DNA from 4 places in the Hoeflea sp. AS60 genome. Region 3 is predicted to be linked to each of the others. Evidence: predicted binding sites of a transcription regulator. Region 3 holds the regulator's gene; each other region holds the start of a gene.
What was found. Region 3 encodes PhoB, which activates phosphate uptake and scavenging genes when phosphate is short. Its sites were predicted from a motif close to TGTCATNNANCTGTCAT; they were not measured.
Positions count from the first base shown of each region.

Region 1 (7,491 bases), 860 kb from region 3:
CAAAACAGACGAGGGTGAAGCCGCTGCCGATCCGGTCTGACAGGAAGCCGGCGTCAATCGCCGCATCGGGCATGGCGGCGCCGGGGGCCGGGCCACCGGCAAATTCCGGATCGTCGGGGAGCACTGCCGGACTGCCGGCATAGGTGAAAGGCGTCATCTGGCGGGGATTGGCGAGTTCGGCTGCGAACGGGTGCTCGAGCGCCAGACCGAGGGCGGCATCGCGCATGATCCGCCATCCCGGACTCGGCGGCGTCATGAAGCGGGCGCTCTTGGTTGCGTTGGCGAAGACATCAAGCGTGGCACCGCGCCTTTCCGGCGTGTAGCTGTCGAGAAGTTTTTCGCCGGCGCGGCCAGTGAGCACCCAGCCGAGTTTCCATCCGATGTTGTGGGCATCGGCGATGCCGTTGTTGAGACCACGGACACCGAAAATCGGGACGATATGGGCACTGTCGCCGATGAAGAACACGCGGCCATGGCGATACTCGTCGAGCGCCAGTGTGTTGGCGGAGTAGACGCTCCACCATTCCAGATCCCAGCTGCCCTGATAGTCGATGTCTTCAAGCACCAGGGCAACGCTCTTGCGGACTGTGTCCTCTTTCACAGCCTCGCTTTCGCTTTCGCCGCTGGCGAGCTGATAGTCGATGCGCCAGATGTTGTCGGGCTGCTTGTGGATCAGCACGGTTCCCCCTGGTCGGCATTTTGGGTCGAACAGAGCACGTCTGATCGTTGGGTAGTCGTGCTGCATCTGGACATCGGCGATGACGTAGCGGCCTTCATAATTCTCTCCGCGCAGCTTCAGGCCCATCATCCGGCGCAATGCGCTTCGCGCGCCATCGGCGGCGAGCAGCCAATCGGCCTTCAGTGCATAGTTCTTTTGCGGATCGGTGATTGTCAGCTGGACGCCAGCCGGGCCTGACTGCAGCCCGGTCACTTCGCTCCGCCACCTCAGGTCAATGAGCGGGTTTCGGTCGATCGCCTGCCAGAGATACTGCTCGATATATTGCTGTTCGAGATTGTACATCGGCCGGAATTTTTCCGACGGGCCGTCCGGCATGTGGAATTCGAGGAACTGCTTGCCGCGATAGAAGCTGCGCCCGGTTGTCCAGCCAAGAGCCTTTGCCAGGAAAGGCTCGGCTGCATCGATACTCTCAAGGATGTGGAGGCTCTGGCGCGCAATGCAGATCGCGCGGCTTCCGTCGTTGAAGGTGGATTTTGATTCGAGGAGAACCGAGCGGATGCCCTCGCGCGCCAGGGTGAGCGCCGCAACCATTCCGATCGGCCCGGCGCCGACGATTGCGACCCGGGCAGGGTCTCCTAGAATCGCCCTCCGACTTCCCCTCGGCTCGTCAAAACGCGGGTAATCGAAATAGACCGAATCCGTTTCGCTTCGACCGGCAGGCCTCATGGAATTCCTCCCTCACCACTCTTTGAATGCCAATTTACTCTTGTGGCGCTGATTTGTATGTCCCCTAACGGGGATGACATCGCGTGCAGCGAGGAGTGGATGTGACCAGCGTTTATCGCCTGATCGAGGACTGCATTGCTGCCGGCAGTGGCGGCGATGACTTCATCCCGCGCGTTCTCACGCTGGTCGAGTGGATGGGTGCCAGCCAGTTGATGGTCTTCGAGATGGTCGACGACCACGTCGTCTGCCTGCTTTCGCGCAATTACTCACGGCACAGAACAGGCGAGTTGCTGGCCCGTCGCTATATGGACGGCTGGTTTCGGCAAGATCCGCTGCTGCCAGAGCTGATGAATATACGCGCCGGGCAGACCAGCCTGTGGCGGATGGAGGATATCGTATCATCGATGTCGCCTGATTATCTCGATATCTTCTTCAACCAACCGGGCCTTGCCGGCAAGAAAACGGTTCTTGCTGCGGGATCGACACGGCGAATGATGGTCAATTTCTATCACAGCGAGCCAGTCGTGACTGAGCCTGACGAGGCGCTGCTCTCGCTTGTCGCAAGAATGGTGCTGGTGCACTTTGAAGCCCGGCCGGCGAGCAGTTATCCCGCGTGTCTGGCCGCGCTGAGCGAGCGTGAACGCCAGGTCTGTCTGGGTGTTCTCGACGGGAAAAAGACCGAAATGATTGCCGGAGAGCTGGGCCTGTCGCCGGCGACTATCGTCACCTACCGACGTCGCGCCTATGAGAAGCTCGGCATATCTTCCCGGGGTGGCCTGTTTGCCTTGTGTCGCCAGCTTTGATGAGCACGCGGCAGATGGCTCATTTTACCAGTTTTACAGTGTATCCGGCGTCCTGCAGCAGGGCCACCACGCCTTCTTCGCCCGGCAGATGCAGCGCTCCGATTGCAATGAAGGCGTTGCCTGCGTCCAGGATCGGTGTGGCGCGCTCGGCCATGACATGGTTGCGCATGCGCACAATCCGCTCCTCGAAGGCGGCGTAGCCGCTGGTGTCGCTTTCCATGTCCTGAGGCCCTGCTGCCAGGATAACCGGCATGATCTGGGCGATTTCGCCCTTGAGGTACAGGTCGGTCATGGTCGCCATGATGTCAGGCATCAGATCGGCGAGTTTGATGGTTTCGATCAGACCGCGGACGTGGAACTCCATCGGCAGATCGGCCATAGCAGCCATCTGCTCGCCGATGCTTTCCAGCCCGAGCAGTTCCTTGCCTTCCGTCTTGGCTGTCTTGGCGATCCTGATATCCAGGAACTCAACGCCAAGCGTCTTGCGGGCCATTTCGCAGGCAGGCAGGGCTACGATGCCAGCGATCATCCACGGTTTCATCCTGGAGACTGCAGCAAGCGGGATGCCGCGGCGTGACAGTTCCGCCTCGATCAGCTTCGTCTCATCCTCGTCAAGAAGCGATGTCAGCGTGGTTTCGTCGGTGAACATGGTGAGTTCCGGCTTTGACAGCAGCAACGCCTGTGCCTTGGCGGGATCGAGGATTTCAACCGTCTCGATCACCACTGTTCCGGCGGCGTCAAATGCTTTCTGGGCGGCTGCCGGCAGCTTTGTTACCCGCGGGTCCGTGACATGCATTGTCCCGAACAGAAAGGAAGGGGCGATGCCGTCTTTCTCGACTTTCCACAAAAGACCGCTGCCGTTGCGGGTGCCGCTGGCCTTTGCCCGCACCTCGGCCAGTTTCTGCGGATTGGAGGCAGCCAGTGCTTTCACCAGGCTGACACCGCCGCAGCCGGGTCCATCTTCGGCCCTGGCCTGGCCGGTTCCCCAGACAAGACCCGCTACAAGCAGTATCAGAAGTGCGAAAGGCAGCGAAACCGCCACGCCGAAGACCAGATTTGGAAATCGGGCACATGTGGTCCTAAAGCGAGACAAAACGTGCTGGTGATGCATGGCAGGCCGTTCCTTCTGGATCTAACCTGTCATTAGTAGTGCCTGGCATCTGACAATCCGGTTAACCTCCACCAAAATTCTAACTGTGGTAACCACGGTGTTAACCCAAGGCCTTGCCCGGCTTGAACGCAGTCCGGCCTACCTGGTGCCGGGCAGCGCCTCAAGAAAACCGGTAATCAAGCCCGCGGTTCGATCATCCGAGATGACCCCGAGATGGGATTGTCCGTCGAGCAACTGATACTGGCCGTTCGGATTTGCGGTTTTCATCAGCGGTTCATAGGCCGGAGCGATGAAAGATTCGTCATCGCTGCCGGCAATCAGCAGGAATGGTGGCAGGGCTGCGATGTCCGCGAGGTAGTCGCTGCGTGGCGCATAGGATGTGTTCAGGCGGTAGCTGTAGCTTGCGGTCGCGGTTTTGCCCTCGGCTCCTTCGAGAACCGCGTCCGGAAAGTTGAACTGGATCGCGGTGAGGCCGTTGAGCGCCTTGATCCCCACGGCATTGAGCATGGACAAACCGATGATGCGGCGGGTGAGTGGCCGGGCCCAGCCGCCGGAATTGGGACGTGTGGTGGGCGCGTTGTACTTGAGGAACGGCGCCAGCATCACCGCGCCGTCCAGCGTCGAGCCCTGCGCGCTTCCGGCATAGCGAATCACCAGACCGCCGCCGCTTGAATGTCCCGCGAGCACCAGCTTCTGGCCGGGTTTGCGCAGGGCTGCAGCCAGATCAGTGATGTCATCCTCGAGCTGGCCGATATAGGCGACGTCGCCGCGCGTTTGCGGTGAGGGCCCGTGGCCGCGCAGGTCCGGCAGGGCGACCTCGATGCCTGATTTCTCGGCAATGTTGCGGGCCAATGCGTCATATGCACCGCCGTGCCAGCCAGAGCCGTGAATGAAGATCAGCAGGGGTGCATCTGAATTGCCGCTGCCGTAGTGGCGGTAGCTCAGCGTTGCGCCGTCACGCGCCTGATAGGTCTGAAGTGGCGCCGGATCGGGGCTCGCGCTGCCGGACTGACCTGAAAAATCGATCGTTTCGCCGGAGATGGACTCCGAGGCGCTCTGGGAGAGAATCAATCCGAACGCGATCAGAAAATAGATAACCGCGGAAATCACCGCAAACCGGAGGATGATTGGGAGAATATCAGATGCTGACATGGCTCTTTCGTTGGATGCTGGGCCTTGATCGGACGTGGTGACCACTGGTTTCGACCAGAATAGCCACCCCAATGCAAGGGGTGGCGGGCTTATTGGCTGGACCAAGTCCTTGATTATGCTCTCGGGTGGGCGCGATCGTAGATGTCAATCAGCCGGCTGGCGTCGACAGCGGTATAGACCTGCGTGGTCGAGAGGCTCGCATGGCCGAGCAGCTCCTGGATGGTGCGGAGATCGCCGCCGCCGGCCAGCAAATGCGTGGCGAAGGAATGCCTGAGTGCATGCGGTGTGGCGGTTTCTGGCAGGTCGAGTGCACCGCGCAAACGGCGCATTTCCTTCTGCACGATGGCCGGCTGCAACGGCCCGCCGCGCGCGCCGCGGAACACAGGCGTGTCCGGATCTGGAGAGTAGGGGCAGAGCTTGCGGTACTCGCTGATTGCTTCTCTGGCAACGGGCAGAAGCGGAACGATCCGGGTCTTGCCGCCCTTGCCGGTAATTCTCAGTGTTTCGCCGTCGCGCGGCAGATCGTTGACGGTCAGCGACAGGGCTTCGGAAATGCGCAGGCCGCAGCCGTAGAGCAGGGTCAGCACAGCGGCGGAGCGGGCGGAGATCCATGGCTCGTCGGAAAGTTGAAGATCGGCATCGACCACGCGCATGGCATCGCGGGCGCTGAGTGGTTTTGGCAGCGATTTGGGCTGACGCGGAGCCCGTGTTGCCGAGGCGCCGGCGGCATTGGCCATGCCCTTGCGCTCGAGATGACGCAGAAATGAGCGGATGCCGGCAAGGCCACGTCCAAGCGTTCTTGCGCCCGCTCCGCCGCGTCGGCGCTCAGCCATGAAGGCGCGAAGGTCGAGCGGGCGCAGATCGGCGAGATCGGCAATCCGCGGCGGTCCAGCCAGATGTGTGGTCAGAAAGCTCAGAAACTGGCGCAAGTCGCGCTCATAGGCATCCGCCGTCTTGGGCGACAGACGCCGCTCATCGGTCAGCTGGTTGAGCCAGTGCTGCTGCTCGGCGATGACGTCAGGTGCTGCGATTACAAGTGGTTGCTGCATGATGGGTCCGTCATTGTGGACTGTGTGCCGGGCATCTCAGGCGGCGAGACTTCGCTGCCGGACTTGCGGCGAAAACGTGGTCGGACTATAGCATGGTGGCCTTAGCGGGGGGTAAACAGATGCGATTGGCTGATGTCATCATGGTATCACAATCTGTTGCCATAGGTTTTACCAATTGGACTAAAGAGGGTCGAATCCATGGCGTATGTGGCTGAGATTTCAGACCGGTTGCAGGTATTGGCCCATGGTCGGCCCGGCCATATCATCGATCGGCTGATTGCCGAGCGCGGCGGTCGCCTGGTTGAACATCCTGCCTGGCCGGTGATGCGGCCGTTTCTCTATGCCACGCTGAAATATGGCGCGGCCGTGAGGATGGCCGATGCAATCGGATCGATGTCCGGCCACGGCGCGTTTCAGCATATCAGCGACATTCTCAAGCTTGAAATCCAGTCCCGGCGCGAGGACAGGATCCCCAAGAAGGGCGGCTTTCTGCTTGTGGCCAATCATCCGACCGGCATAGCCGACGGCGTGGCGATGTTTGATTTTCTCAGCCGCCACCGGCCCGACATGATGATTTTCGCCAATCGCGACGCGGTGCGTGTGAGCCCGCGGTTCAATGAAATCATCATTCCGGTGGAATGGCGCGATGACTACAAGAGCCGCGACAAGACCCGCGAGACACTGCAGCTGACCAATCGTGCGGTTCAGGACGGCAAGGCGACGGTGCTGTTTCCATCGGGCCGGATCGCCTTCTGGAACGAGGGCAAGCTGACCGAAAGGCCATGGAAGGCCTCGGCGGTGACGCTGGCGCGGCGGCATGATCTGCCGGTGATCCCGGTCAATATCTCGGCCCGCAATTCAGGGCTGTTCTACTGGTTGTCTAAGCATTCGACCGAATTGCGCGACATGACGGTGTTTCACGAGCTTCTCAACAAGAAGCACCACACGTTCCGCTTTACGGTTGGCGAGCCTATTATGCCGGATGCGCTGGACGGTGATCCGGCGGAAGCGGTCAAGGCGCTCGAGTATCACACCGTGCATGGCCTTGCGGCTGACCCGGACCGGGTGTTCGAAGCTGCACCGAAGGGCTGGTCGCAGGCGGCCTGAGCCGCTGACGGACGGCGTGATTTTCTGAAATGTTGGTATCTGAGAGGATCGGGGGAAGCCCGCGATTCTGAGTTTTTAATCAATTGCGCTCGCAAAAACGGCCCGGGATGACCGGGCCGTTGAAGTCTGTTTGAATCAGCGTCTCTGATTACGCAATCGTCTGGCCGGTCTTCTTCCAGTCGGCGAGGAAGGCGTCCAGGCCCTTGTCGGTGAGCGGGTGCTTGACCAGCGCCTTGATGGTAGAGGCCGGGATGGTGGCGACATCGGCGCCGATCAGGGCTGCTTCCTTGACGTGACCCACGGTGCGGATCGAGGCGGCGAGAATTTCGGTGTCAAAACCGTAGTTGTCGTAGATCTGACGGATCTCGCGGATCAGGTCCATGCCCTCAATGCCCATATCGTCGAGCCGTCCGATAAAGGGCGAGATGAAGCTGGCGCCGGCCTTTGCGGCAAGCAGGGCCTGGTTGGCGGAGAAGCAGAGCGTCACATTGGTCATGTGGCCGTCCGATGTCAGCGCCCGGCAGGCCTTGAGGCCGTCAAGCGTCAAGGGCAGCTTGATGCAGATGTTGTCTGCGATCTTGGCCAGAACCGCTGCTTCCTTCATGATCGTCTCATAGTCGGTCGCAGCCACTTCGGCGGAAACCGGGCCGTCTACGATCGAGCAGATTTCCTTGGTGACTTCGCGGATGTCACGGCCGGATTTCATGATAAGCGAAGGATTGGTGGTGACGCCATCAATCAGGCCCAGGTCGTTGAGTTCCCTGATTTCGCTGACGTCAGCAGTATCGACAAAGAATTTCATTTCACACTCCCGAATTGCGCAAGCCGGACTGATCCAGCGCGCCAAAGTACAAATCTGGGTTC
Region 1 is NZ_JBBMQP010000001.1:596,745-604,235, reverse strand. It holds gene WNZ14_RS02810 (FAD-dependent monooxygenase) at 1-1,405, opposite strand, end outside; gene WNZ14_RS02805 (helix-turn-helix transcriptional regulator) at 1,507-2,208, shown strand; gene WNZ14_RS02800 (TraB/GumN family protein) at 2,228-3,319, opposite strand; gene WNZ14_RS02795 (alpha/beta fold hydrolase) at 3,458-4,471, opposite strand; gene WNZ14_RS02790 (tyrosine recombinase XerC) at 4,585-5,520, opposite strand; gene WNZ14_RS02785 (1-acyl-sn-glycerol-3-phosphate acyltransferase) at 5,719-6,627, shown strand; gene fsa (fructose-6-phosphate aldolase) at 6,776-7,429, opposite strand.
Region 1: WNZ14_RS02785 (1-acyl-sn-glycerol-3-phosphate acyltransferase) is a predicted target of PhoB. The motif match lies at 5,654-5,670, and genes of this name have one in related genera.

Region 2 (7,491 bases), on a different contig from region 3:
TCCCGGCACATTGGCATCGCCTCGGCGGCGGGCGGCGAGCAGACGGTGAGCATTGGCGATAGCGGCTTCGCCGCCTTTGACAGCAACATACATGACTTAGGCCTCCTTACGGACAAGACGGGTGCTGCGCGGAAGCGCCGCCACGCAGTCCGGAGCGGCAAGAACCAGGTCAATGCCGCGCGGAAAGGCGGCCCGGTTGGCCTGCCACTGGGCTTCGAAATGCTGCGGCATCGGCGCAGGCGAAAGCGATGCCTGATCCTTGATGCCAGGACCTTCCAGCGTGAGCTGAGCCCCTTCAGACAACGTGGAAACCTGAAGGATCACCGTTGTCGAGCGGTCCGGGAATTCCTGCGTGCCGAGCGAAAACCCATTCAGCGCCGAAAGGTTCTGCGGCGCGGCGACAAGTGCAAAGGCCGCATCGGAAGGATGGCTTACAACCGGTGCGCCGGTGTGAAACACGATCCAGTCCTTGACTGTTGATGTCTTGGTCAGCGCCGGATCAAGCCAGACCGGCGTATCGGCATCGGCCAGCATGACGATCAGCGCAGAGGCCGAAGCGGTCAATGGCGCTGGAGGTGCGGTGACATGCGGCAAGGATTGAACCGAGCCCGGCCGCGCCATGGCATCCATGAGCGCGCGAAAAACCGTCTGAGATGCACCGACCGGGTCGGCAAACCCGCCTTCATAGACAGCGGATGTGTGTGTGGCGGATGGCATCAGTCTTCCCCTCGCACCATGGTGAAAAAATTGACCCTTGTCGCAGCCGTCTCGGCGCGCAGTTTTGCGTCTGCCTCTGCGGCCAAAGCCTCAAGCGGCGCGACGATGGCGCGCTCGATCAGATCTGCCTGGGCGGGGTCCTGCGCCAGCGCGTCAATGACTGCGACCAGTTGCGCCTTTCTGGTGTCACGTCCGCTGATCATCGCGTGACCAACCTGCCCCGATCCGATCCTGACGGTTACGCGGGTGGCTGAAACCTCCCCGACATGAAACGGCTGGCCGGTGCCGCCAGCGCGCCCCTGAAGCGCCACCAGGCCACACTCCGGACCGCGCAACAGTTCAACTGCGGGATCAAGACCGGTCTGCTTCCAGCACGACAGCAGATCCTTGCCGGGTGCCTTTGCCAGCACCGACAACAGCCTCTGCCGCCGGGTCATATCCCCGGCACCATCGGTGCCCGGCGTTTCGTCGCGCACATTTTCTGCAAGCGCCATCGAGATCTCCTTATTTGTCTATTTATCTAGACAACCATATCAATTACGATACACTTAAACTTCTCATGTGACGAGCCTGTGACATCACGAAAGGAAACCGGCGTGAAAGCACTGCAAAGACGGACCGGCGTTGCCCTGTGGCGGCAGGTCGCCGACCAGATTCGCCAGTCTGTACTGACCGGACTGGCCGCCAACGAGCGGCTGCCCGCGGAGGCGGAACTGGCCACCCGCTTCGGGGTCAACCGTCACACAGTGCGTGCAGCCATCGCGGCACTCGAGAAGGAAGGCATCCTGCGCGCAGAGCAAGGCCGCGGCACCTTTCTCAACGATCGCAAACGCCTGCGTTACCCGATCGGCCAGCGCACCCGTTTTTCGTCCGGGCTTGAAGATCAGGCGCAAATCCGCTCCGGCAAGCTTCTGTCGAGCGAGACTGTGCCCGCCCCGGCGCACGTGGCAACAGCGTTGTCATTGCCCGCCGAAGCACCAGTGATCCAGTTGTCGACACTCTCGGCCGCCGACGGGGTTCCGATCTCCGCGGCGACATCCTGGTTTGACGCCACCCGATTCGGCGAGATCGCCGCGCTCTATGCGAAGACCGGGTCGATCACCGCCTCTCTGGCGCGCCTTGGTGTGGAAGACTACACCCGAAAGACCACCGCAGTGGAAGCCCGGCACGCCAGCAGCGAGGATCTCGATCTGCTCGCCCTCTCCCCCGGTGCCATCGTGCTGCTCACCCGCGCGGTTGATATCGATTCCGAAGGTCGTCCGGTGCTTTACGGCGAGTCCCGGTTTGCGGCCGACCGCGTCGAGCTGCTCATAGACAACCCCGCCGCCGAAACTCCCGCCTGATCTGTCTCCCACGACCCTGTCACAATGACCGTCACAAAACTGAGAAGTGAATCGTGTTTAAGCCTGCCAGCAGGACGATAGCTCAAAGTTCAGGCGGGCCCCGTGACCCAAAATTACCGGACCATTTTTCTTTCCGACATTCATTTGGGCACGCCCGATTGTCAGGCGGAAATATTGATCGACTTCCTGCGCCAGCATGATGCCCCAACAATCTACCTCGTCGGCGACATCATCGATTGCTGGCGCATGAAGCGCAAAGGCTTCTACTGGCCGCAATCGCACAATGATGTGGTTCAGAAACTTTTGCGCAAGGCTCGCAAGGGCACGCGCATCGTCTATGTGCCGGGCAACCACGACGAAATGCTGCGCGGATATCAGGGCGTGCATTTCGGCGGCATCGAAGTGGTTGAGCGCGACGTGTTTGAGACCGCAGACGGCAAGCGCCTGCTGGTCATCCATGGCGACGAATTCGACATGGTGGTGATGAACCACCGCTGGCTCGCACATCTGGGAGACATGGCTTACGGTTTCGCGATGTGGACCAACAAGTGGCACAACCGCTCCCGCAAGCTGCTGGGCCTGCGCTACTGGTCATTCTCACGCTGGGCCAAGCTCAAGGTCAAGAGCGCGGTCAACTTCATCTCGGATTTTGAAGAAGTGCTGGCCGAGGAAGCCCGCAAGCATGGCGCCGACGGCGTCATCTGCGGCCACATCCACCACGCCGCAAATGAGATGCGGGGCGGCATCCGCTACATCAACACCGGCGACTGGGTGGAAAGCTGCACCGCTGTCGTCGAGCATTCCGACGGCCGCATGGAGATCATCGACTGGTCGCGACGTATTTCCGACAAAGCCGGACAACTGGCACGGACCACGCCCCTCAAACAGATAGCTGGCGCACAAGACCAAGCGGCATGACCGCCCCCTTCTCTCCTTTGGAGTCCTGACAAATGACCATGATTGAAACCACCGCCGTCGGCGCACGCATCGACGGTGCGGTCGTGCGCAACACTGCCCTGTCCTCCACCGGCATCCTCGAAAGGGTGTTCTCGGCAGCTTTTCGAGGCCTGGTCTACCCGCAGATCTGGGAAGACCCGCTGATCGACATGGAGGCCTTGGCGCTCAAGCCAACCGACACGCTGGTCACCATCGCTTCCGGCTCCTGCAATGTCATGTCCTACCTGACCGCAAACCCGGCTCAGATCATCGCCGTCGACCTGTCGCCGGCGCATGTGGCGCTGGGAAAACTCAAGCTTGCCGCCGCCACCCATTTGCCTGGCCACACTGCATTCTCCAACATGTTCCGCCACGCCAATCTGAAAACCAATGTCGCACTCTATGATCGCCACATCCGCCCACATCTCGATGAGAAAACACGCGCCTATTGGGACCGCAGGGAGGTCAACGGACGCCGCCGGATCAGCCGTTTCACCCGCGGCTTCTACACCACAGGCTTGCTTGGGCGCTTCATTTCCGCCGCCCACATCATCGGCAAGATCTATGGCGTTGATCCGCGGGAGCTGCTGCGCATGGACAGCGTTGAAAAGCAGCGCGAATTCTTCGAAACCCGCATCGCTCCGGTGTTCAACAGCCGCAGCTTCAAAGCGCTGACCTCGCTGCGCGCCTCACTGTTCGGTCTGGGCATCCCGCCGGCACAATACGAAGCGCTCGCCGGTGACTCGACCGACGGCATGACAGGCGCGCTGCGCATCCGCACGGAACGTCTCGCCTGCGGCTTTCCGCTCAAGGACAACTACTTTGCCTGGCAGGCCTTCGGACGTGGCTACCAGCCCGGTGAATCGGCAAGCCTGCCGCCCTATCTCGAGGCCCGAAATTTTGAAACCGTCCGCCGCAATGCAGCCCGCGTGACCATCGTCAACGAAAGCATCACCGCGCTTCTTGCTGCCCGGCCGGCAGCCTCGGTCGACGCGTTTGTGCTGCTTGATGCGCAGGACTGGATGACTGACGGCCAACTATCGGATTTGTGGGCCGAGATCACCCGCACTGCTGCTCCCGGAGCGCGTGTGATCTATCGTACTGCGGCAGCAACGTCTCCGCTCCCCGGTCACGTTCCCGGTGCGATCCTCGACAAGTGGGACTACCGCACAAAGCAGAGCCTGGAGCTGGGTGCACGTGATCGCTCGGCGATCTATGGTGGCTTTCATCTGCATGTAAAACGCGACACCGCGGCATGAGCACCGTCTCGGCCAATGCATCCGTGATGGACGGCATCTACCGCCACCAGCGCCACATCTACGATCTGACGCGCAGATACTACCTGCTCGGCCGCAACGATCTGATTGCGGCCCTCAAGCCACCCAACGGTGGCAGCGTGCTGGAGATCGGCTGCGGCACCGCCCGCAATCTGATCCTGACAGCCGAACGCTACCCTGATGCCAAACTCTATGGCATCGACATTTCGGCTGAAATGCTGAAGTCAGCCGATGCAAATATCTTGAAGAACAGGATAGGAAGCCGCGTCAGCCTGGCCCAGGGCGATGCTACGCGTTTCGCTGCCTCCGCTCTCTTCGGCCGTTCGAGCTTCGATCGGGTGTTCTTCTCCTACAGCCTCTCGATGATCCCGGGCTGGGAAGCAGCACTCCACCAGGCGATGCAGGCTTTAGCGCCCGGCGGCGAACTGCATGTGGTGGATTTCGGCCAGCAAACCGCCCTGCCCGGCTGGTTCGGCAAGGGCCTGAAGACGTGGCTCGCAAAGTTTCATGTCACGCCACGCGAGACCCTTGGCGACGCGATGGCTGCGATTGCCGCCGATCACCACGGCGAATTGAGGTTCTCGACGCTCTACCGGGATTATGCCCGCATCGGCCTTATCCGTATGCCGCAAGCCTGATCGGATCAGCCGACGCCACCGACATCCGACTGCGCCACGGCAACTGATTTGATAATTGCGAAACACTCGGCGCCCGGAGCCAGCTCCAGCGCCTGTGCGGACCGCCGGGTAATTCGCGCCAGCAACAGGTCCTGGCCAGCCTTGAGCTGAATGATCGCACCCGGGCCGTCGCCAAGCCGAACCGCTGTCACCGTCGCGGGCAATATATTGAGCGCTGACAGACCCTCGGGCCGGGTGCGCGACAGGATCACATCCTGCGCCAGAATGCGGATGGAAAGCCGCGACCCGATCCCCGCGTCAACCTTTGGCAGGAACAAGGGGCCTGCTGACGCCTCAAGACGGGTCAGCCCGTCCTCCTCCTGCGCCGCAACGATTGCATGAAGCGAAGCACCGGCGGAACGAACCCCGAGCGCTGGCACGTTTTCAGGATCGGAGAGCACCTCGGATGCCGGCCCTGCCCGGATCACGCGTCCGTTTTCCATCAGCACCAGTGTCGTGGCCAGCCGCGCCACCTCCGCCATGGAGTGGCTGACATAGAGAACAGGAACAGCTGTTTCCTCCCGCAACCGCTCGAGATAGGGCAGGATTTCGGCCTTCCGCTCCTCGTCGAGGGCTGCCAACGGCTCATCCATCAGCAACAGGCGAGGATTGGCCAGCAGCGCCCGGCCAATCGCCACACGCTGTTTTTCGCCACCGGACAACGCACCTGGACGCCGGGCAAGCAATCCATCAATGCCGAGCATGCCGACCACGTGATCAAAGTCCGCTCCCGGCGTACGCGGCGCAAACCAACGGCCATAGAGCAGGTTCTGCCGCACGCTCATATGCGGGAACAGCCGCCCCTCCTGAAACACATAGCCAAGCCGCCGCTGATGCACCGGCACGGAAATCCGGCGGTCTGCGTCATACAGCACAGTCTCGTTGAGAAATATGTGCCCGCTCTCGGGCTTGAACAGCCCGGCCACGGCGTTGACCACCGAGGTCTTGCCCGATCCAGACCGGCCAAACAGTGCCGTCACCCCCGAAGGCGCCTCGAATTCGACATCGAGCGAGAACGCGCCAAAGCTATGCGCGATACGGACCGAGAGACTCATGATCCCGAGATCCTTCGCGCCACCGACCGGCCCACCCATTCAGACAGGAACAGCGCCAGCATCGCGATTGCCACGGCGATCAGCACCAGTTGCATCGCCTTGCTGTCCCCTCCCGGAACCTGCAGGAAACTGTAGATCGCGGAAGGCAGGGTCTGGGTCTGCCCCGGAATGTTGGAGACGAATGTAATGGTGGCGCCAAACTCACCCATCGCCTTGGCGAACGCCAGAATGGCTCCTGCGATCACCCCCGGCAGAATCAACGGCAAGGTGACAGTCACGAACACCCAAAGCCGCGATGCGCCAAGCGTTGACGCCGCCTGTTCAAGTTTCGGATCGACCGCTTCGATGGCGAGCCGGATGGCGCGCACCATCAACGGGAAAGCCATCACGGCTGCGGCAAGCGCGGCACCCGTCCAGCGGAAGGCAAACACCAGTCCGAACATATCATCGAGAAATCCGCCAATCGGCCCACGCCGTCCGAACATCAGCAACAGGATGTAGCCGGTCACCACTGGCGGCAGGATCAACGGCAGATGAACCAGACCATTGAGCGCCTGCTTGCCCCAGAATTCATAGCGGGCCAGCAGATAGGCCACAGCCACACCAAGAGGCAGGCTCAGCACTGTGGCCCATAACGACACCTTGAGCGACAGGACAACTGCGCTCCACTGGTCAGGGGTGAGCCAGTCAGCCATCGCCCTGCCCGGAGAGCATCGTAAAGCCCTGCGCCTTGAACAGTTCAGCCGCAGCCGGGCTACGCAGGGCGTCGAAAAAATCAAGCGCATCTGGCGTCGCTGACGTGGCAATCAGAGCCGCAGGGTAGATGATCGGATCATGGGTTTTGTCAGGGAAGGCCGCGACCACGCTGACGTCGTCATCGGCGATGGCATCACTGGCGTAGACAATTCCGAAGGGCGCTTCACCGGAGGACACCAGCGCCAGCGCCGCGCGCACATTGTCGGTCTGCGCGACCTTCTGAGAAACCGCCTCCCACAGGCCCAGGCTCGTGAGCGCTTGCTTGCCATACACACCTGCAGGCACCGAATCGACCAAAGCCATCGCCAGCCGCTCATCGCCAAGCATCCCGGCAAGATTGGTATCAGCGTCCAAGTCGAACTCTTTGCCTTCGCGGCCATGGGCAATCAGCACAAGCCGGTTGCCAAGCAGGTTTTTTCGGCTCTCCGGCTGGATCATCTCCGACGCCTGAAGGTAGTCCATCCAGTCAACAGAGGCTGAAATGAAGATATCCGCCGGCGCGCCCTGCTCGATCTGCCGAGCCAGACTGGAGCTACCCGCATAGGAAATGGTCACGGCCTTCCCGGTGCGCTTGCGCCAGTCCTCGGCAACCTGTTCGAGCGCGGTCTTGAGGCTCGCGGCAGCAAAAACCAGCACATCGCCGGCCCAGGCCTGGGCGGGAACAAGCAACAGCCCGGCCAGCAGAAGAGCGCGAACCAGTCGACCAGGCGAACAGGCAAACATCATTTGG
Region 2 is NZ_JBBMQP010000002.1:201,548-209,038, reverse strand. It holds gene WNZ14_RS11275 (carbon-phosphorus lyase complex subunit PhnI) at 1-93, opposite strand, end outside; gene phnH (phosphonate C-P lyase system protein PhnH) at 97-717, opposite strand; gene phnG (phosphonate C-P lyase system protein PhnG) at 717-1,154, opposite strand; gene phnF (phosphonate metabolism transcriptional regulator PhnF) at 1,314-2,060, shown strand; gene WNZ14_RS11255 (UDP-2,3-diacylglucosamine diphosphatase) at 2,163-2,978, shown strand; gene WNZ14_RS11250 (DUF3419 family protein) at 3,011-4,255, shown strand; gene WNZ14_RS11245 (class I SAM-dependent methyltransferase) at 4,252-4,911, shown strand; gene modC (molybdenum ABC transporter ATP-binding protein) at 4,917-6,005, opposite strand; gene modB (molybdate ABC transporter permease subunit) at 6,002-6,700, opposite strand; gene modA (molybdate ABC transporter substrate-binding protein) at 6,693-7,487, opposite strand.
Region 2: phnF (phosphonate metabolism transcriptional regulator PhnF) is a predicted target of PhoB. The motif match lies at 1,279-1,295, and genes of this name have one in related genera.

Region 3 (7,491 bases):
CACAACCTTCACATTGCAGCCGCTCATCAAGGCCGCGATGCAAACCAAGATGACCGAAAACGGCATTGCCGTGGAAGGCGTAAACGCCAATGCCGCGTTCGAGCTGATATCGAAGGAAGCACCGGGGGAACTGCGTCGTTTCATTCTGGCAAACCCGGACCAGATCGGAAAGACGGTCTCGTTTGATCTTCTCGCTGGCGGTCGCATTGACGGATATTACAAGGGCCGCGTGACGATGGCGTCTGCCGAGCTGGACAGCAACGTCACGCCCGGACAACTGGTGCTTGCCGACAAGCTCAAGCAGGCCGGTATCCTCGAACAGAGGTTCAACTGGGGCTTCTTTACGGCTCCCGATGCCTCTGACACGCGTCCGGAAGCTGCCGGTCTCGGCGTTGCCATCTTGGGCTCGGCCTACATGATGCTGATCGTGCTCGTGCTGGCGTTGCCGATCGGCGTCGCAGCATCGATTTACCTCGAAGAGTTCGCGCCGCAAAACCGCTGGACCGACCTTATCGAGGTCAACATCGCCAACCTCGCCGCAGTTCCATCCATCGTGTTTGGTATCCTTGGTCTGGCAATTTTCATCAATTTCGTCGGTCTGCCGCAGTCTGCGCCTGTTGTTGGTGGGCTTGTACTGACGCTGATGACATTGCCGACAATTATCATCGCGACACGTGCGGCGCTGAAGGCGGTTCCGCCATCAATCAACGATGCGGCGCTCGGTATAGGTGCTTCCAAGATGCAGGCGATTTTCCATCATATCCTGCCGCTCGCAGCACCCGGAATTCTCACTGGCACGATTATCGGCCTGGCCCAGGCGCTGGGTGAAACAGCACCTCTGCTGCTGATCGGCATGGTTGCCTTCGTTCGCGAATATCCCGGCGCGCCGCCGGAAGGGTTCTTTGATCCTGCCTCCGCTCTGCCGGTTCAGGTTTACAACTGGACCCAGCGTGGCGATCCGGCCTTTGTCGAGCGTGCATCGGGTGCGATTATCGTGCTGCTGATCTTTCTGGTCATCATGAACGCCATTGCCATCCTGCTGCGCCGCCGCTTCGAGCGCCGCTGGTAGAACACGACTGTTGCATTTGAAACAATCAAGCCCTGAGTATACTGACATTGTTGAAGGGAAGACGGAGATGAACATCATGACTGAAGCGGCTACTGAAAAAGCGGTCGACGCAGCGATCGAGGAGTCCGCAATCAAGATGCGCGGTACCGATGTCAGCGTATTCTACGGCGAAAAGCAGGCGCTGTTTGATGTCAATCTGGATGTCCGCAAGAACAGCGTGACGGCGCTGATCGGTCCGTCAGGCTGCGGCAAGTCGACGTTCCTGCGCTGCCTCAACCGGATGAACGACACCATCGATGTCTGCCGGGTCAAGGGCGAGATCACGCTCGAGGGCGAGAACATCTACGCGCCGATGATCGATGTCGTGGAGCTGCGCGCGCGGGTCGGCATGGTGTTTCAGAAGCCAAATCCGTTTCCCAAATCGATCTATGAAAATGTCGTTTACGGCCCCCGCATTCACGGTCAGGTTTCAACGCGCGCAGAGATGGATGAAGTTGTCGAACGCTCCCTGATCAAGGCCGGCCTGTTCAACGAGGTCAAGGATCGCCTGCAAGAGCCGGGAACAGGTCTTTCCGGGGGACAGCAGCAGCGGCTTTGCATTGCTCGCGCCATCGCGGTCAGCCCTGAAGTCATCTTGATGGATGAACCGTGCTCGGCACTTGACCCGATTGCGACAGCGAAGGTCGAGGAACTGATCGACGAACTCCGCGTCAACTACACCATCGTCATCGTCACCCACTCGATGCAGCAGGCTGCCCGTGTCTCGCAACGTACGGCCATGTTCCATTTGGGCAATCTCGTGGAGGTCGGTGCAACAGACAAGATGTTCACCAATCCGGATACCAAGCTGACCCAGGACTACATCACCGGCCGCTTCGGCTAATGCGACCGCCTTTCGCATAATGATTACAGGATTGAAGGATCAAACCATGCCCGAAGCACACACAGTCACCTCTTATGATGATGAGCTCCGTTTCCTGACGCGCCGCCTGTCGGAAATGGGTGGCATAGCCGAGCGCATGGTCGCCGATGCCGTTGCTGCCCTGGTCAACGCCGACACGGCCTCTGCCCAACGTGTTATCTCCGAGGACCTGCTGCTCGACAACGGCGAGCGCGAGATCTACGACAAGGCGGTTCTGGTGATCGCCAAGCGCCAGCCGATGGCGTCGGATCTGCGTGAGATCATCGGTTCGATCCGAATTGCTTCCGATCTCGAGCGCGTCGGCGACCTGGGAAAGAACATCGCCAAGCGGGTGATCGCAGTTCACACCATGGCGCAGCCCCGCAAGCTGGTTCGTGGGCTGGAGCATCTGGCTGAACTGGCCCTGACCCAGCTCAAGGAAGTTCTGGATGCATTCGCCACCCGCTCGCCGGGCCTCGCCAATTCGATCCGCGAACGCGATGAGGAGATCGATGCGATCTACACCTCGCTGTTCCGCGAATTGCTGACCTACATGATGGAAGATCCACGCAACATCACTGCCTGCACGCACCTGCTGTTCTGCGCAAAGAACATCGAGCGCATTGGTGATCACGCCACCAATATCGCCGAGACCGTCTATTACGTCGCCACCGGAGAACAGCTGGCAGCGGATCGTCCCAAGGACGACGAGACAGCCAGCATGGTCGCGCCCGCCCCGGGCGCAGACTGACCGCATCACGGAGTGCATGCACAATGGCAATGAGCCCCCGTATTACTGTGGTTGAAGACGAAGAGGCACTCTCGGTGTTGCTTCGCTACAACCTGGAAGCTGAAGGCTACGATGTTGACACCGTTCTTCGCGGTGACGAGGCCGAGATCCGGCTGCAGGAGCGCGTCCCGGATCTTCTGATCCTCGACTGGATGCTGCCGGGCATTTCAGGAATCGAATTGTGCCGCCGCTTGCGCGCTCGGCCTGAAACCGAGCGCCTGCCTATCATCATGCTGACGGCGCGTGGCGAGGAGAGCGAACGGGTTCGCGGACTGGCAACCGGCGCGGATGATTTCGTCGTCAAGCCGTTCTCCACGCCCGAACTGCTGGCGCGTGTAAGGGCCATGCTGCGCCGCGCGCGGCCGGAAACGATTTCCAGCCTGCTCAAGGTTGGCGATATCGAGCTCGACCGTGAAACCCATCGCGTGAAGCGTCGGGGCCGCGACATCAAGCTTGGACCGACGGAATTCCGACTGCTCGAATATCTGATGAGCTCGCCGGGCAGGGTCTATTCCCGCGCGCAACTGCTCGATGGCGTCTGGGGCCACGACGTCTATGTCGACGAGCGCACGGTCGATGTACATGTCGGCAGGTTGCGCAAGGCGGTCAATCTTTCCGGCATGCGTGACACCATCCGCACAGTGCGCGGTGCCGGCTATTCGATCGAAAGCTGACGCCTGCCAATACCACTTTCTGCGGCGTCGCGCCTCCAGACGAAGGTGCGGCGCTATGCAGTCGTGAGCCGGCGCTCCTGCCTCGCCGGTTTCAAGCCACACGGCTGGTGCACCTGCTTTTTGCAGACTTAGGGTATGGTGACTTTCAAGACATCCGACGTCAATTCACTGCCAAGCTCGACGATGCCAGTCTGCTTGTCCATGATGCAGATGTAGCTGACCGTGGCATCGGCACCCTTGGCTTTGCCGCTCAACACTGCAAGACCAAAGCTCTCGGATCCGAATGGATCAACCACAGCCGCCGCAGCCTCCAGCATCGGCTCAGCGGCTTTGAGACACTCTGTGCGAACGGTCTCGGCGAATTCGGCCCATGCGTCATCCGAAGATGCTGCAGCAGACAGGGTGGCCGCGAGTAAGGCAGCAAGAGCAATGACAAGGTGGCGCATCGGTTGGTCCTTTCGCTGCAGGGACTGCTGGCAAGCAAGAGCTATGGAAAGCCCGGCGGCGCTCCCAATGTGCGCTCTGATTTCGTTTCATGAGAGAATATATCAGAAAAACGCACGCTGACATCTGCGACCATCACAAAAACAAGGAGCCCGGGCGATCAACCCGGGCTCTGGCAGTCTTTACAAGATGGTATTCAGCGGGCGCGCTTGCGCTCGCTTGATGGCTGGAAAGCCATCTTGGCGTGATAGCCGCAATATGGCGAGGCATCGCCTGAATCATTGCCGCAGAAGTGGAATCCCTCCTGCAACGGATCGCCGACCGGCCATTTGCAGGTCCGTTCCGAAAGCTCAATCAGAGAAAGCCTGCGCGAAATCGGCACGACCACGTCGTCCATCGGACGGACGTCAATTTCTTCAGTCGCGACAAAGTCCAGGTCTTCCTTGAGCTGGGCTCCACCGCTTGAGCGGCTAACAGTGCGGGTTGCCTGCGTTGCGGTCCGGCCTGCGTAATTTGGAGCGCGGGGCGCCGCAGTTGTACGCTTGGTGCGCACAGATGCCTGTCCGCCGCTCTTGGCGCGGCCAGGAAGATTGAGCCGGTGCACCTTGCCGATCACAGCGTTGCGGCTCACGCCGCCCAGTTGTGCTGCGATCTGGCTAGCGCTGAGCCCGTCCGCCCAGAGTTTCTTGAGTCTTTCGACCCGTTCATCAGTCCAGTTCATGCAATGCTCTCCCTGTATCCCGTCTTTCGGGATGTCAGAATCCCTCAACGTCGCCCCGGACGACCGGAGCTTGAACACTCGGTTACAATGAGGTGAATAGTGTCCGCCGCGAACCTCTACTTCATGGGCTCAACTTAGTGGTCGGCGGACTCCGTGACAAGAGTCAGCCGAATCATGCTGATTCCTTTTTGCGGTTTTCCCCAACTTACGCGGCCAATATGAAATCTCACCCTTAAGTGGGTCCGTGTCGCCGATCGCATCGAAAAACCGCCCTCTGGAAGTGTTCGAAATCCGCTTGGGGCGTGTGGGCGCTGTGTCTCATTGACACGCAAGACCTAAATGTAAATAGTGACCGGGCCGCCCCGGAATGGGCGGCATTTTGGTTTTTCGGCATGTCCTGTCGTGCGGGTCGCTGCGGCGTTCGCAAGGCAAGGGCAATGTACTGTTGTCCGTTCTCAAGTGGGGAGAAAAGCGCCATGGCCGATGCCAAGCCGCTTTATGATACATATAACCGTGTTCCGATCGTGTTCGAACGTGGAAATGGTGTGTGGCTGGAAACCCCTGAGGGCGAGCGCTATCTCGATTTTGCTGCCGGCATCGCGGTCAATTCTCTTGGCCACGCCCACCCGCATCTGGTCGAGGCGCTCAAAGCCCAGGCCGACCGCGTGTGGCATCTCTCGAACCTTTTTGAAATTCCGGACCAGTCCCGCATGGCGCGGCGCCTCACTGAGGTGACATTTGCCGACAAGGTGTTTTTCACCAATTCCGGTGCTGAAGCGCTTGAATGCGCCATCAAGACGGCGCGGCGTCATTTCTATGTCAACGGCCAGCCGGAGCGGTACGGTATCATTACCGTTGAAGGCGCTTTTCACGGACGGACCCTCGCGACCATCGCCGCTGGCGGCCAGGCAAAATACCTTGAGGGCTTTGGTCCGAAGACTGCGGGCTTTGACCAGGTGCCTTTTGGCGACCATGAAGCCTTGAAAGCGGCGATCAATGAAAACACCGCGGCAATTCTGGTAGAGCCCATCCAGGGTGAAGGCGGTATTCGCCCTCTGCCGGTCGAATGCATGCGCGGTCTACGTGACTTGTGCGATGAGCACGGGCTGCTGTTGATCCTGGATGAGGTCCAAACCGGTGTTGGCCGTACTGGCAGACTGTTTGCCCATGAGTGGGCCGGTATCGAGCCTGACATCATGGCTGTTGCAAAGGGAATAGGCGGCGGCTTCCCCTTTGGCGCTTGCCTGGCGACCGCCAATGCCGCTGACGGCATGACTGCGGGCACCCACGGCACCACTTATGGGGGAAACCCGCTTGCAATGGCTGTCGGCAATGCCGTGCTTGATGTCATTCTCGAAGAGGGGTTCCTTACCCACGTCAACGATGTGGCGCTGGTGATGCGCCAGGGCCTGGCATCGCTTAAGGACCGCTATCCGGATCTGATTGCCGATGTCCGTGGCTCTGGCCTGATGCTCGGCATCAAATGCGCAAAATCCAATACCGATCTGGTGATGGCGATGCGCAACGAGCATATCCTGGCGGTTCCGGCTGGTGACAATGTCGTGCGGCTGCTGCCGCCCCTGACCGTGACTGCCGAAGAAGCCCGCGAAGCGCTATCGAAAATCGAGGGCGCGCTCGATATGCTGTCCCGCAGCAGCTCAGCCAACTAAACGGACTGGAATCCATGACAAAGACCAAATCCGTCGGAACGAGCCATTTTCTCGACCTGTCCGCTGTCGGGGCGGACGACTTGCGCAAGATCATCGATGGCGCGCGATCGGCCAAGACAGCGATCGACGCCGACCGACCGCTCGCAGGCAAGATGCTGGCGATGATATTCGAAAAACCCTCGACCCGTACGCGCGTGTCCTTTGACGTTGGCATGCGACAGCTTGGTGGCGAGACCCTGTTCCTGTCGGGCACCGAAATGCAGCTGGGCCGTGCCGAAACCATTGCCGATACGGCAAAGGTTCTGTCGCGCTATGTCGACATGATCATGATCCGGACTCTGGATCATACCCGCATGCTTGAGCTCGCCGAGCATGCGACTGTGCCAGTCATCAACGCCCTTACAGATGACACACATCCCTGTCAGATCATGGCCGATATCCTCACGTTTGAGGAACATCGCGGGCCGATCAAGGGCAAGACGCTGGCCTGGACCGGTGATGGCAACAATGTTCTGCACTCGCTCATCGAAGGTGCGGGCCAATTCGGCTACCGCATGCAGATCGCAACGCCTTCAGGCTCGGAGCCCGACGCGAAATTCGTCGAATGGGCGCGCAAGCAGGGAGCCGAGATCGACATCAGCGCCGATCCGGATCAGGCCATCAAGGGCGCGGACTGTGTGATTACCGACACTTGGGTCTCAATGAACCAGGAGCACAAGGCCCGCGGTCACAATGTCTTCGTGCCTTATCAGGTCAATGAAGCACTGATGGCGAAAGCCAACCCGGATGCCCTCTTCATGCACTGCCTTCCCGCGCACCGCGGCGAGGAAGTCACCGACGGCGTGATGGACGGGCCGCAATCGGTGGTGTTTGACGAAGCCGAGAACCGCCTGCATGCACAAAAGGCGATCATGCGCTGGTGCATGGGCGTTTTGTAACACCTCTGGCGTTCGCCACTATCAGTACCTATATGCCCGTTTGAAATGTGAACCCGGACCAGCCCTCATCGATTGGCCAGGTTCTGTCACGAAGAACAATCGGAATTGATGATGGAAACCGAAATCCAGACCCACGGTGAACCTGTTTTCGCCGGAGATGACCGCGTTCTGCCGTTTGAGGTGGATGGCCTCGACGTGCGTGGCCGCACCGTACAGCTCGGTCCGATGATCGATGCGATCCTTGCCCGGCATTCCTATCCGGAGCCGGTCGCGCGCCTGCTGGC
Region 3 is NZ_JBBMQP010000001.1:1,459,510-1,467,000, forward strand. It holds gene pstA (phosphate ABC transporter permease PstA) at 1-1,069, shown strand, start outside; gene pstB (phosphate ABC transporter ATP-binding protein PstB) at 1,137-1,952, shown strand; gene phoU (phosphate signaling complex protein PhoU) at 1,999-2,721, shown strand; gene phoB (phosphate regulon transcriptional regulator PhoB) at 2,751-3,434, shown strand; gene WNZ14_RS06755 (hypothetical protein) at 3,563-3,880, opposite strand; gene WNZ14_RS06760 (GcrA family cell cycle regulator) at 4,075-4,599, opposite strand; gene WNZ14_RS06765 (aspartate aminotransferase family protein) at 5,076-6,269, shown strand; gene argF (ornithine carbamoyltransferase) at 6,284-7,207, shown strand; gene WNZ14_RS06775 (Hsp33 family molecular chaperone) at 7,319-7,491, shown strand, end outside.

Region 4 (7,491 bases), on a different contig from region 3:
TTCTCGAGCGCCACGGCGGTTAAATCTCTCCCTGCCAGCACTCCTCGAAAATCAGCTCATCGAGGGGCAGTCTGCGGTTCCAGCCTTTGACCTCAAGTTCTGGCCGCTCATAGAGCTCATCGACATAGCCCAGACACAGATAGGCGACGATCTCGATCCTGTCGGGAATACCGAGAATGGATTTGAGGTCGGCGTCGCGAAAGATGCTGACCCAACCCATGCCGATGCCTTCGGCGCGCGCCGCGAGCCATAGGTTCTGCACCGCGCAGACGGTGCTGTAGAGATCCATTTTGGAAGTGTGGGTTCGCCCCAGAACGACATCACCACCGCGATCACGGTCACAGGTGACGCAGATATTGAGCGGCGCCTTGCGGATGCCCTCGAGCTTGAGCGACTTGTATTTCGATTGCCGCGCTTCAGGGAACATTGTGGCTGCTTCATCATTGGCGCGACCGAACGCGTCGGCGACACGATCGCGAACACTTTGATCCCTGATAGTTATGAAATTCCACGGCTGCATGAAGCCGACCGATGGCGCGTTGTGGGCGGCCTCCAGCAGACGGCGCACCACGTCATCAGGAACAGGGGTCGCCAGGAACTGGTCGCGCACGTCGCGGCGGGTGAAGATGGCTTTGTATACGGCGTCGCGTTCAGCCGTATCGAAAGCCCTGGCTGCAGTCAGCATTGATGTATTCGGCATTGTTTGATCCCCAACAATCCGTAACACCCCGCAGCGCTGTCCATGCGCTCAAAGGCTATGACGTCTGGCCGGTCTTCTGACTTCGGATCATCTGGTCTGCGCGCCTTCCCGGGTCTCTCCCAGTGGCATGTCGCTCAGACCATCCCCGTCACAGCGTTGGGCACGTTCCGGATTTTCACCGAATTCCCGATTCTCCCGCATGTCACGGGCACCAGACACTTGCATAGGGCCATGGCGGTGGCCGGAGTGCAAGCATCAAAACTGCAGAAATATGTGGGTTTTTGCTTGTTCGGCAGGACGGCTGTGGATCGTAACAAAACTGACATCAAACCGACATCGCGCCTTCACATGGCTGGGCTAGTCCAATCCTCGAAAGTCACAAAACCAAACGTGATCTCAGAGGATTTGCTTATGCTTGAATTGACCGATGTGACCCGCCGTTTTGGCAACAACATAGCCGTTGATGCAGTCACACTCTCAATTCCCGAGGGCCAGATGGTCGGCGTCATTGGACGTTCGGGAGCAGGCAAGTCCACGCTTCTGCGCATGATCAACCGTTTGACACCGTCGAGCAGCGGAGAGATCCGGTTCAAGGGCAAGACGGTCTCGGGCCTGAATGGCGGCGGGCTCCGCAATTGGCATCGTGATTGTGCGATGATCTTCCAGCAGTTCAATCTTGTGCCGCGGCTTGATGTGCTGACCAACGTCTTGCTCGGTCGCCTCAATCACCGTTCGACAGTGCTCAACATTCTCAACATCTTCACTGTCGAAGAGCGCGCCAACGCGCTTGCCGCACTGGAGCGGCTCGGCATCGCCCAGACCGCGCTTCAGATGGCAGGCACGCTGTCTGGTGGCCAGCAGCAGCGCGTCGCCATTGCCCGGGCCCTGATGCAGTCGCCATCGATGATCCTGGCTGATGAGCCGATCGCTTCGCTTGATCCGCTCAATGCGCAGATTGTGATGGATGCGCTCAAGGACATCAATGAACGTGAAGGCATCACGGTGATCACCAACCTGCATACGCTTGATACTGCGCGCCACTATTGCGAGCGGGTGATCGGCATGGCGGGTGGCAAGGTGGTTTTCGATGGCCCGCCCGATGAACTTACCACCGAAGCCGTCCGGATGATCTACGGCGCCTCCGACGATGGCACGGAAATCTCTGAATCCATCACATCGACATCCATTTCAGCCGGTCAACCAGTTGTGCCGGCCAAACCGAAATCCACCGGTCCACTGCAGCCCGCGCTTCGCGCGAGAACTGCAGCCACCGGGGTCGCCTTGCCAGCGTAACAGGCTCAACCCACGGAATTGCCGGCAAGACGCCGGTCCGAACCAGGAGCAGATCCATGATCAAGAAAGCCCTTCTCGCAGCGGCATCGTTCGCTGCCGTCATCGCTGTCCAGCCTGCAGTTGCTGAAGACCTCAAGGACTTCCGCATCGGTATTCTCGGTGGCGAAAACGAAGCCGACCGTCTGCGCAGTTTCCAGTGCATGACAGAAAAGCTGCCTGCCGTTCTCGGCGTTGAAAAGGTTTCGCTTTTCCCCGCTGCCGATTATGACGGCGTTATCCAGGGCCTGCTTGGTGGCACGCTCGATTATGCCGAACTCGGCGCATCTGGCTACGCCAAGGTCTATCTTGATGATCCGAAGGCAGTCGAGCCTATCCTGACCACCATCCAGACCGATGGCGCCACCGGCTACTACTCGGTGATGGTCGCTCGCAAGGATTCAGGCATGACCAAGCTTGAAGACCTCAAGGGCAAGAAGCTCGGCTTTGCCGATCCGGACTCCACCTCGGGCTTTCTGATCCCGTCGGTTACCCTGCCGGCTGCCATCGGCATGCCAATTGCCGATTTCTTCGCTGAAACCGGCTTTGGCGGCGGTCATGAAAACCTCGTCCTCGAAGTGGTCAAGGGCAACTTCGACGCTGGCACAACCTGGGCTTCGGGCGTTGGCGAATTCAAGGACGGCTATACCTCCGGCAACCTGAAGAAGATGGTCGACAAGGGCATCGTCGATATGGGCGATCTGGTCGAACTCTGGAAGTCGCCGCTGATCCCGAACGGTCCGATCGTTGTTCGCTCAACGATGGATACAGACATGAAGACCAAGTTCAAGGACTTCATGATGGCCCTGCCTGAAAGCGATCCGGAGTGCTTCTCCGCGATCCAGGGCGGCGATTACAAGGGCTATACCGAAGTTGATCCTTCGTTCTACCAGGCGATCATCGACGCTCGCAAGGCCAAGATCGGCTCGTAAGCCTCATCCGCATCACATCGCCGCGGTCCCTTGTTCAAGGGGCCGCGGTTTTACCTGTCAGTACAGGACCTCATCATGACAACGCCCCGACATTCACAGATGGTCATCGAGACCGAGCGGCACTGGCAGGCTTTGGCCCGGCAACGGCGTATCTACACAGGCCTGGGGCTTGCGCTTCTCATGATGGCTTTGGCGGGTTCTCTATGGTTTGCCAACGAGACCAATGCCGGCAAGTTCTGGGACCGGCTGCCACATTTTTTCGATTTCTTCGGCGACATGATCCCTCGCGACGGATGGGAAGTCTGGCGCGCACTGTTCGATCTTCCGAGCCCCTATGCGGACGGATCGCTGAAATATGACTATCCAGTCGGTCGAGTGTGGCTGACCGACAGTCTCTACATGCCCGAATATGTCTACAAGATGATCGAGACCATCAACATCGCCATCGTCTCGACCATCATCGGCTTCACCTTCGGCTTCCTGCTCTGCTTCCTTGCGGCTTCGAACCTGACGACGAGAGGCTGGCTGCGTGGTTTCGTGCGGCGTTTTCTGGAAATTCTCCGGGCCTTCCCGGAGATCGTGATCGCCGGGTTCTTTGCAGCAATTCTGTCGCTCGGCCCGGTGCCGGCAATCATTGCCGTTGCGATCCACACGATTGGTTCCTTGGGGAAAATGTTCTTCGAGGTGGTGGAAAACGCGGACATGAAGCCCGACGAAGGATTGCGCGCGGTTGGCGGCAGCTGGGTCGAGAGGGTTCGGTTTGGAATGGTGCCGCAGGTGCTGCCGAATTTCCTGAGTTACACTCTCCTTCGGCTCGAAATCAATGTGCGCGCCTCAACGATCATCGGCGCAGTTGGTGGCGGTGGCATCGGGGAAGCCCTGCGGCTGTCGATCAGTCGCGGCCATGAGGCCAAGACCATTGCCATCGTCCTTCTGCTGCTCATCACCGTGATTGCGGTTGATCAGCTTTCTGCCTGGTTGCGCAAACGTGTGGTCGGCGAGCAGGCCTTTACCAGTGCCCGTGCAGGAGCCTTGTCATGACCGCGATGACTGCAAGCCAGATTGACGATATTGTCGGGCGCTACCCGGATGTGTTCAACCGATCGTTTCTGACCCGTTACGGCAAGGTTGTGATGGTTGCGGCCGTCGGCCTTTACCTGGTTTTTGCCTGGAACCTGTTTGCCATCGGGCAGGTTTTTCAGCGCGGCAGCTGGGATATTGCCGGAAGCTATCTCGCTGACTGGATCTCGTACGAAGTGCGACCGGATATCGTTTATCACGACGGGTATCTGGAGGTGGAGTTTCCAAAATATTCTCCGCTTGGCTCCGACCCCAAGCCAGACTGGCTGGTGACCGAGAATGCCGAAGTGACGGTGATAACAAAGGCCACGAAAGCCGCACCGGCCGAGGCGCCGCCTGCGGCAACGGGCTTCATGAATCCAGGCGCCAAGGGAACGTCGACAGGTTTCATGGCGCCGGGTGCGGCGCTCGGCGGCGCTGCGGCGGATGCCGGGTCATCGACAGCGGCGACGCCAGCGACCTCGGAACGGAAAATTCTGCCGGTCCGTGTCGATGTCGACATGAGTTCGGGTTCGGTTCTGGTTGAACCTTACCGGGTGACGCTGAAACGCGGCTCGGAGACGGTTGTCCTCAATATCGGATCTGACGGTCTTGTGCGGGCCGACAGCGCTCTGCCTGAATGGGTGGTCAATCGCCGCGAAGGTGAAAAAATGATCGCCAGTTTCGGATTTGCCGGCCGAGTTGAAATTGAAGACGACGAGGTCAAAGTCCGGCAACGGTTCCTGGGCTGGGAGAATTTTGTGTTCGACACGTCTTCTCCGTTCTGGAACCGCGGCTTTGGCGATGTCGCAGCGACAGTTCTCTGGGGAGAGCGGATAAAGCCGGAGCAATCCAACCTGTCGCTTGCTGTTGATAATTTCCTCAACAATGCCGAATGGCAGCATGGCGATGTGTTCATCAAGCTCGGACAGACGATTGTCATGGCGTTCGTCGGCACGCTGTTCGCCACTGCAATCGCTTTTCCCTTGTCCTTTATGGCGGCGCGCAACATCACCCCGAGTTTCCTGACCAACCAGGTGGTGAAACGGCTGTTTGACTTCCTTCGCTCGGTCGACATGCTGATCTGGGCACTGTTTTTCACGCGCGCATTCGGCCCCGGACCGCTCGCCGGCATTTCCGCCATTTTCTTCACCGATACCGGGACGCTCGGAAAACTTTACTCCGAGGCCCTGGAAAACATCGACGAGAAACAACGCGAGGGTGTACGTTCGCTGGGTGCGAATCCGTTGCTGATTCAGCGGTTCGGCGTCGTGCCGCAGGTCTTGCCGGTGTTCGTCAGTCAGTCGCTGTATTTCTGGGAATCCAACACCCGCTCGGCGACCATCATCGGTGCGGTTGGCGCGGGTGGCATCGGTCTCAAATTGTGGGAGGCGATGCGCACCAATGCGGATTGGGAGAATGTTGCCTACATGGTGATGCTGATCCTGATCGTGGTCTACATTTTTGACACGATTTCCTCGCGACTGCGTGGATTGCTGATCGGCAAGGGACAGACTTGATGCGATATGCTCTCTATTTTGCTCCGGGTCCTGGCGAGGCGCTGGCGGATCTTGGCGCGAGCTGGATAGGGCGTGAGGCTCTAACCGGCGTGGCGGTCGATCATCCTGAACTTGGTGGCTTAAGCGCAAACGAGCTTGCGTCGATCACCGGCCCGGCGCGGCGCTACGGATTCCATGCAACGCTCAAAGCACCGTTTCGTCTGGCCGAGGGCGTGAGCGAAGCCGATCTGGTGAGGGCAATGGACCAGTTTGCCTCCGATGCCGTGGCATTTGAGATTCCGTCGTTGGTCGTTGGACGGCTCGAGGGGTTTCTGGCGCTGGTTCCAGGAGGAACCGCACCCGAGCTGAACGCTTTCGCCAATCTGGTTGTTGAAGCATTTGAGCCGTTGCGTGCGCCCCTGACTGAAAGGGAAATCGAGCGCCGCAATCCGGAATCGCTGTCATCAGAGCAACTCAAACATCTGATGCGATGGGGTTATCCCTATGTGTTTGACAGCTTCCGCTTTCACATGACCTTGACGATGCGGCTTTCCGAGCCCGACATCACACGCGTTGAAACCGCCGCAAATGAACATTTCGCCTTTGCTCTTTCCGGCCCTGTTCCGGTGCGGGCGCTGAGCCTCTTCGTCGAGCCTGCGCCCGGCGCTCCATTTCAAATCCATAGCCGGACGCCGCTGGCGACTGGCAAGCACAGAAAGACTGCCTGAATGACCACCGAGACAATTTTGACCAACGCCCGGCTTGTTCTGGAAGACCGGATCGTTTCCGGCAGCCTCGTGGTAAGGGATGGCGTTATTGCCGAGGTCGCGGAAGGCAATTCAGCCACGGGCGTGGATATGGAAGGGGATTATATAATCCCCGGTCTGGTCGAGCTGCATACCGACCATCTCGAGGCGCATTATTCCCCGCGCCCGGGTGTGCGCTGGAATGCCATCTCCGCAATCCAGTCCCATGATGCGCAGATTGCCTCTTCAGGTATCACTACGGTGTTTGATTGCCTTCGACTCGGTTCAGATGCTGATGACGGTTTCCAGGTTGGCGAAATGCGCGCGATTGCCGATGCGCTGGCTGAGGCGCGGTCGGAGAACCGGCTCCGCGCCGATCACCTCATTCATCTGCGCTGCGAAGTTTCGGCTGCCGATGTTCTTGAGCACTTTGCCGATTTCAAGACCGATACGCAGGTGCGGCTGGCTTCGCTGATGGACCATGCACCCGGGCAACGTCAGTTCCAGACCATGGAGCAGTACACGCTTTACTACAAGACCAAGCGCGGCCTGTCCGACGAGGCCTTCGCCCAGTTCGTGAACCGCCGGCTTGATGCGTCAGCGCTCCATTCCGACGCCCACCGCAAGGTTCTGGCCAGTGCCTGCGCCGAGCGCGGGATCACGGTTGCGAGCCACGATGATGCGACCCTTGATCATGTCAATGAAGCGGTTGGTTTCGGTGTCAAACTCGCCGAATTCCCCACCAGCATCGAGGCTGCGCAGGCTTCTCACAAGGCAGGCATGAGCGTTCTGATGGGGGCTCCCAATGTCGTTCGGGGCGGATCCCATTCGGGCAATATTGCTGCGACGGATCTGGCCCGTTCGGGCGTTCTGGATGTGCTGTCATCAGACTATGTTCCCTTCAGCCTGATCCATGCCCCGTTTGTGCTGACCGATGAAATCGAGGGCCTTGATCTGCCTGAAGCCATTCGGCTGGTGACGGCAACGCCCGCGAAAACGGTCGGGCTTGATGACCGTGGCAGTCTCGCAGCTGGCAAGCGAGCTGATCTGGTGCGAGTGCGTCGCGAGACCGGCGTTCCGATCGTACGATCAGTCTGGCGCCAGGGCGAACGGGTGGCCTGATGCCGGTGGCAAGAGATGTCCTGGCCCAGGCGTTGGGTCCGTTGATCGTGGTGCTGGGGCCGAGCGGCTCTGGCAAGGATACGTTGATGTCGCATGCGCGCAGC
Region 4 is NZ_JBBMQP010000002.1:213,111-220,601, forward strand. It holds gene WNZ14_RS11295 (DapH/DapD/GlmU-related protein) at 1-23, shown strand, start outside; gene bluB (5,6-dimethylbenzimidazole synthase) at 20-700, opposite strand; cobalamin riboswitch at 749-931, opposite strand; gene phnC (phosphonate ABC transporter ATP-binding protein) at 1,112-1,993, shown strand; gene phnD (phosphonate ABC transporter substrate-binding protein) at 2,050-2,961, shown strand; gene phnE (phosphonate ABC transporter, permease protein PhnE) at 3,037-4,002, shown strand; gene phnE (phosphonate ABC transporter, permease protein PhnE) at 3,999-5,540, shown strand; gene WNZ14_RS11325 (DUF1045 domain-containing protein) at 5,540-6,247, shown strand; gene WNZ14_RS11330 (alpha-D-ribose 1-methylphosphonate 5-triphosphate diphosphatase) at 6,248-7,387, shown strand; gene phnN (phosphonate metabolism protein/1,5-bisphosphokinase (PRPP-forming) PhnN) at 7,387-7,491, shown strand, end outside.
Region 4: phnC (phosphonate ABC transporter ATP-binding protein) is a predicted target of PhoB. The motif match lies at 1,021-1,037, and genes of this name have one in related genera.